Arthrobacter globiformis: one gene and its partner. The protein of the gene in region 1 binds, or shares a complex with, the protein of each later gene. Links are inferred from orthologs where the notes say so. Each region holds a gene or a part of one and is shown on either strand. Other genes may lie near its edges.

What was found.
Region 2: the proteins of dnaG (region 1) and dnaB are in contact, whole or in part, in a crystal structure (PDB 2R6A), measured with the Geobacillus stearothermophilus proteins. The link is inferred for Arthrobacter globiformis from one-to-one orthologs. Residues at the interface, in WP_049624496.1 of Geobacillus stearothermophilus: Lys456, Leu457, Leu458, Pro459, Ala460, Asn463, Ala464, Leu467, Leu535, Leu536, Ile537, Ala538, Gln544, Glu545, Asp548, Tyr549, His552; in WP_033016901.1 of Geobacillus stearothermophilus: Ser13, Glu15, Ala16, Gln18, Glu91, Leu92, Asp94, Ala95, Val96, Pro97, Thr98, Ala99, Ala100, Asn101, Tyr104, Tyr105, Ile108.

What each region holds. Positions count from the first base shown.
Region 1 is NZ_JAUSYZ010000001.1:1,886,203-1,889,439, reverse strand. Bases 281-3,203 are described here. They hold dnaG (DNA primase), read right to left. Parts: upstream 2,771-3,203; coding sequence 791-2,770; downstream 281-790. Other genes in these bases: QF036_RS08495 (deoxyguanosinetriphosphate triphosphohydrolase), read right to left, coding at 2,823-3,203; QF036_RS08515 (hypothetical protein), read left to right, coding at 281-339. Outside these bases: more of QF036_RS08515, read left to right, coding at 1-280; more of QF036_RS08495, read right to left, coding at 3,204-3,237. UniProt on the Escherichia coli protein: RNA polymerase that catalyzes the synthesis of short RNA molecules used as primers for DNA polymerase during DNA replication.
Region 2 is NZ_JAUSYZ010000001.1:186,964-190,216, forward strand. Bases 17-2,955 are described here. They hold dnaB (replicative DNA helicase), read right to left. Parts: upstream 2,210-2,955; coding sequence 824-2,209; downstream 17-823. Other genes in these bases: QF036_RS00915 (acyl-CoA thioesterase), read left to right, coding at 17-756; QF036_RS00925 (hypothetical protein), read left to right, coding at 2,919-2,955. Outside these bases: more of QF036_RS00915, read left to right, coding at 1-16; more of QF036_RS00925, read left to right, coding at 2,956-3,253. UniProt on the Escherichia coli protein: The main replicative DNA helicase, it participates in initiation and elongation during chromosome replication. Travels ahead of the DNA replisome, separating dsDNA into templates for DNA synthesis.

The DNA of each region.
Region 1 (3,237 bases):
TTGTGGTGGGACCGGCTGTGCACCCAGACCAGTGCGCAGTCGGCAGCGCTCTATGCGGCGGGACTTTTCACTGAGGACCGGCGCCGGCCCATAGCCCAGTGGTTCAACCCGGCTTTCAACGCTGCGCTGCTGGTGGCCCCCGAGACCTCCCCCGAATGGCCCGTCCAGCGGTTCGGCATCTTCTACGCCCCGCCCGACGGCGGCTTCACCCGCGTGCACTCCTCGCCCCACGAGTGGCACCCCCGCGAACCGCGGAAGTCCCCCACGGAGAGGGAAGCGTTTGAAGCCGCCGTAGCCGAGGCCGAGCGTTTCCTCCAGGTGGAGATGGATTTCGTCTGACGGCACAAAAAAGTCCCGCGGCCGGCTCTGGGGCCAACCGCGGGACTGTGCGCTCCTCCTGCTGGACTTGAACCAGCAACCCTTCGATTAACAGTCGAATGCTCTGCCAATTGAGCTAAGGAGGAATGAAGCAGGTATGACATTAGCAAACGTTCTGCCGCAATGCGAAATCGGCGCCAATACTGCGCAGAAATACCCCTCCCGGGTATAAAAAAGTCCCCGTTCCGGAACCCGGAACGGGGACTGTGCGCTCCTCCTGCTGGACTTGAACCAGCAACCCTTCGATTAACAGTCGAATGCTCTGCCAATTGAGCTAAGGAGGAATGAAGCGGGTACTAGCCTAGCAAACACCCTGCCCGGAAACGAAATCGGCGTCTTTCCGGTTCCGGAGACCCGGTTCCGGAAACCCCATTCTGGGGACCGGCGCTGCTCCACGCTAGGCTGCCTCAGGCTAGGCATCGGAGCGCAGCGACCGGCGCTCCATTTCGAGCATCATGAGCTCCCTGTTCAGCCGCTGGAACTCCTCGGGGTGGGCAGCGGCATCCAGCCGCTGCAGCTGCCCCAGCTTGTCCGCCTTCACACGGGTGATCTGCAGCTCGAACAGCCTGGCGAGGATGTCCCGGCAGTACTTCTGCACCGCTTCGGCGGTATGGGCCGGCAGCGGCACCACAGCAAGCTCCGAAACCAGCGGCTGCAGCGGCTCCGGAACCTCCTGCCGCAACGCCTCCACCCACTGCAGGGCATCCCCGGAGAAGCCGGGAGCCGTGGCGCGGATGGCGTCGTGGATGGCCTGGTAGGCGGGCGTGGCGAACCGGGCGGTCGCGAACCGCTCCCAGGCTGCGCCGCCCAGCATGGCCGGCTCCTGCAGGGCCACCTCGAGCGCCTGCCGCTCCATGGACGCCACCGGGTCCCGGGGATCCGGACGGTGGAAGGACGGAAGAACGCCCGACGGCGGGAGCGCCGCTACGCCCGGCACGTTCTGGCCGTTCCCCGGGGCTTGGTTGTATCCGGCTGTGTTGGACCGGCCGGCTGCCCCGCCGGCTTGTGCGCCGGACGCCGGCGCCCCGGACGCCTGCGCCCCCGAGGCCTGCACACCGGGCGCCCCGCGCTTCGCGGCGGCCGCCACGGCCCGCGTGACGTCTTCAATGGGCATCCCCAGCCATCCCGCCAGTTCCCGGGCATAGCCGGGCCGGAGCCCGGCGTCGCGGATCTGGGCCACGACGGGGGCGGACTCGCGCAGCGCGGCCACCCGCCCCTCCACGGTGTCCAGGTTGTGCCGCCGCAGGGTGGCGCGGATGGCAAATTCGAAAAGCGGGCGCCGGGAACTGATCAGGTCACGGACGGCGGCGTCCCCCCGCGTCTGGCGCAGGTCGCAGGGGTCGGCGCCGGTGGGTTCGACCGCCACGTAGGTCTGGGCCACGAAGCGCTGGTCCTCTTCAAAGGCCCGCAGGGCCGCCTTCTGGCCGGCCGCGTCGCCGTCGAAGGTGAAGATGACCTCTCCCCCGGTGCCGTCGTCGGACAGCAGGCGGCGGGCAATCTTGATGTGGTCGGCAGCGAATGCCGTACCGCAGGTGGCCACCGCCGTCGGAATTCCAGCGAGGTGGCAGGCCATGACGTCCGTGTAGCCTTCCACCACCACCAGCTGCCGGTCCTTGGCGATGTTCCGTTTGGCAAGGTCGATCCCGTACAGCACCTGGGACTTCTTGTAGAGCGTGGTTTCCGGGGTGTTGAGGTACTTGGGGCCCTGGTCGTCCTCGTACAGCTTGCGGGCGCCGAAACCGATGGTGTCGCCGGCGATGTCCCGGATGGGCCAGATCAGACGGCCGCGGAAACGGTCGTAGATGCCCCGGTTGCCTTCGGAGAACATACCGGTGAGCTTCAGTTCGGCATCGGTGAAGCCCCGGCCGCGCAGGTGCTTGAGCAGCGCGTCCCAGCCCTGGGGTGCGTAGCCGACGCCGAAGTGGTCGGCGGCTGCCCGGTCGAAGCCGCGCTGCTGCAGGAATTTCCGGCCCTCTGCCGCGCCGGCGGTGAGCAGCTGGGCACGGAAGAACTCGTCGGCGATTTTGTGGGCGTCCAGGAGCCGCTGCCGCTTGCCCACTTCCTCGCGGCTGGGGCCGGTGCCACCGTCCTCGTAGCGGAGCTCGTACCCGATCCGCGCGGCCAGCTTCTCCACGGCCTCGTGGAAGGAGGTGTGGTCCAGCTTCTGCACGAACGAGATGACGTCGCCGTCCTCGCCGCAGCCGAAGCAGTGGTAGCGGCCCACCTGCGGGCGGACGGTGAACGACGGCGAGCGCTCGTCGTGGAAGGGGCACAGGCCCTTGTAGGAGCCGAGGCCGGCGCCCTTAAGCGTGACGTAGCCGTCGACGACTTCCTTGATGTCCGTGCGCTGGCGGACTTCATCGATGTCTTCCCGTTTAATCAGCCCAGCCACGAAGCAATCCTAGTCCCCGGGTACGACGGCGGGAGCCGCCGTATGGCGGCCGTCACCAAAGCGAGGGCAGGCTGCCCACGAGCCGTTCGTACATGGCCAGCGCGGAGCCGTCCGTCAGCGATGCCACCTGGTCGATGACCACGCGGAGCCGGGCGGCGTCGTCGGGAGCTTCCCGCCAGTCGGCGGCGAACATGGGCTCGAGGTGGCGGTCCCCGGAGGCGTTCAGCGCCGTGACCAAGGCGTGGAGGACCTCGCGCTGGCGTTCGTAGATGGGCTGCCGGTGGTCAGTGGTCATCACGAAGGTGGTGGCCAGGCCCTTCATCACCGCAATCTCCATGACGGTCTCGTCCGGAACCATGAGCTCGGCGTTGTACCGGGTCAGGTTCGCGGGACCGTAGACGGCGCGGGTGGTTTCCAGTGCGCTCTGGCAGAAGCGGCCAATGAGCTGGCTGGTCATGTCCTTCAGC
Region 2 (3,253 bases), 1.7 Mb from region 1 along the record:
ACGGCCACCATCGTCTACACCGGACGCTCCTCCATGCATATCCGGACGGTGGTTTCTTCCGGGGACCCCAAGGGCGGGCCGGCCACCATGCGCAGCCAGTGCATGGTGATCTTTGTGGCGGTTGGCGAGGACGGAAAACCCGTCCCGGTTAAGCAGTTCGAGCCGGTAACGGCGGAGGAACTGGAACAGCGGGACCACGCCCTGGCACGGATCGAGATCCGCGAGCAGATCGTCGAAGCCATGAGCGCCCAGGAATATACAGATGCCGGCACCGCCGAGCGCGTCGTCCTGCGGTTCATGGCAGCGCCCACCGACGTGAACTGGGGCGGAAAAGTCCATGGCGGCATCGTCATGAAATGGATCGACGAAGCCGCGTATGTTTGCGCCTCACGCTACTGCGGCCGGGACACGGTGGCAGTCTTCTCCGGCGGCGTGCGCTTCTACCGGCCGCTGCTGATTGGCCACGTGGTGGAGGTGGAGGCACGGCTGGTCTACACGGGCACCAAGGGCATGCACGTTGCCGTACATGTCCGGTCCGGGGACCCCAAGGGCCGTGAAATGAACCTGACCACCTACTGCCTCACCGTGATGGTCGCCCGCGACGCCGAGGGCACCTCGGTCCCCATCCCTGCATGGACCCCCGTGTCCGAGGAGGACAAGCGGCTTCATGCCCACGCTCGGGAGCTCCTGGAAATCCGGGCAGCAGCCCCGGGGAACAGGCTGCCCAACCATCTGCTGCAGTCGCAACGGCACTAGCACCGGCAGCCTGCGCTGCCCCCCTCGGACACTGCCCCCGCGGAGGGCAGGCCGGAGCCGCCGCAGCCTAGAAGCCGCCGCCTCCGCCGGCATCCCCAGCCATGTTGGCGAACCGCGAGTAATGGCCCTGGAAGGCGACCACGATGTCCTTGGTGGGGCCGTTACGGTGTTTGGCCACGAGGATGTCTGCCTCGCCGGCCCGCGGGGACTCCTTGTCATAGACGTCCTCGCGGTGCAGCAGAATCACCATGTCGGCGTCCTGCTCGATGGATCCGGATTCACGCAGGTCCGAGACCATGGGGCGCTTGTCCTGGCGCTGTTCAGAACCACGGTTCAGCTGCGACAGCGCGATGACGGGGACCTGGAGTTCCTTCGCGAGCAGCTTCAGCGCACGGGAGAACTCGGAGACTTCCTGCTGGCGGGACTCCACCTTCTTGCCCGAACTCATGAGCTGCAGGTAGTCAAGGATCACGAGTTTGAGGTCGTGCTGCTGCTTGAGGCGGCGGCACTTGGCCCGGATCTCCATGAGGGACATGTTGGGGCTGTCATCAATGAACAGCGGGGCATCATTCATGCGCCCCATGGTGGTGGCAATCTTGGACCACTGCTCATCCTTGATGGTGCCCTTGCGAAGGTCCTGAAGGCCGATGGTGGCCTCGGCCGACAGGAGGCGCATGGCGATCTCGTTGCGCCCCATTTCCAGCGAGAACATCACCGTGCTGAGGTTGTTCTTGATGGCAGCCGAGCGGGCAAAGTCCAGCGCGAAGGTGGACTTACCCACGGCGGGCCGGGCGGCAATGACGATCATCTGGCCCGGATGCAGCCCGTGCGTCAGCTCGTCCAGCTCGTAGAAGCCGGTGGGAACGCCCACCATGCCCTCGCCGCGGTGGCCGGAGGCTTCGATCTCATCCACCGTGGACTCCATGACGTCCTTCAGGACGACGTAGTCTTCCGCCGTGCGGCGCTCGGCGACCGCGTAGACCTCCGCCTGGGCCTGGTTGACCAGGTCTTCGACTTCGCCGTCCTGCCCGTACCCGAGCTGCACGATCTTGGTGCCGGCATTGACCAGCCGCCGGAGCACGGCGCGCTCGGCCACAATCTCGGCGTAGTAGCCTGCGTTCGCGGCCGTGGGTACCGTCTGAATGAGCTCATGGAGGTAGGCCGGTCCGCCGATCCGGTTGATCTCGCCGCGCTTGGTCAGCTCGTCGGACACGGTGACGGCATCCGCGGGTTCTCCGCGGCCATAGAGGTCGATGACGGCCTCATAGATGGTTTCGTGGGCAGGGCGGTAGAAGTCCTGCCCACGTAGGATCTCAACCACGTCCGCAATGGCGTCCTTGGAAAGCATCATGCCGCCCAGGACGGACTGTTCGGCGGGGATATCCTGGGGAGGTTTACGGCTGCCTTCGGATTCGCGGGTACCTTCGATTGAGTCCAGGTGCGTAACTGACAAAGCTGCCGTCCTCCATTGTGTCCACAGTCCGTACAGGAGGACTGCGGCGCGTGTGCCGTGTGCCGTGGGTGGGCCGCGCAGCAAGGATCTGCTGCCCGGGCTAATGCAACTACACCAGCAGGCCCTGACATTTTTCGGTCCAGGCCGTTGAACCCCGGCGACGCCTCATCCACAGGTTTTCCACAGGGCAGCACGAAATCTCCCGAAGCCCGGCTGTTCACCGGCTCCGGTCTTCAGGCCGGCAGGGAAAACTCACCCGAATGGGGTGTCTCCGCTACGTTAGCGCCCGGCTGCCCACTCACAAAGCCGGCCGTTTCGCACCTCTGTGGATAAGGTGTGCACAACAGACTGCTGCTTGTGCACAGCCTGTGGGGGAAGCTGTGGATAGTAATTTTCTTATCGGCATATATGCGGCCTGAGCTGCGGAAACATCCAGATTCTCCTGTGGACAAATTTAAATTTTTCGCCAACCTTCATCCACAGCCTTAACCGCCTGCTGGGGATACCGGCCGGTAAGTTCGCCCCAGGAGGGCGTTTTCGCCACCTGCATTCCCACTTTGTGATGCGGATCACCGGCATATGACGGGGCCGTCCACACATGCATGCCCTCTGGACGAATCTTCCAATCGGGGGCGATCACCGGAGGGCAGCATTATGCGCAGCCGGGCATATGCTGTGGATAACACGGATCTGGCGTTAAGCTCTAGGTATGGGCGACGTTCTGACAGTCTTGGTTCCTGCCCTTGTCCTCGCCGCAGCCCTCTGGGCTCTCGCTACGGCATTGAAGCCGCGGGATGGGGGCATGTCCGACGCGGACCGCTACCAGCTGGATCTGGCCCGGCGTTCCCAGGCCCACTACGCAGCCCAGGTTCAGGCGGCCATGGCGGCCCGGGCACGCATAGAGGCGGCAGCCCTGCCCAGCCAGAACCGGCAGCAGCAGATCCAGCAGCAGAACCAGCACCCTGCGGCACTTGGGCCAGGGACAATGCTGAACCCGCAGCTGGCGCTGGAGCTGCAGACATTGGTGCGCAACGGGCAGAAGCT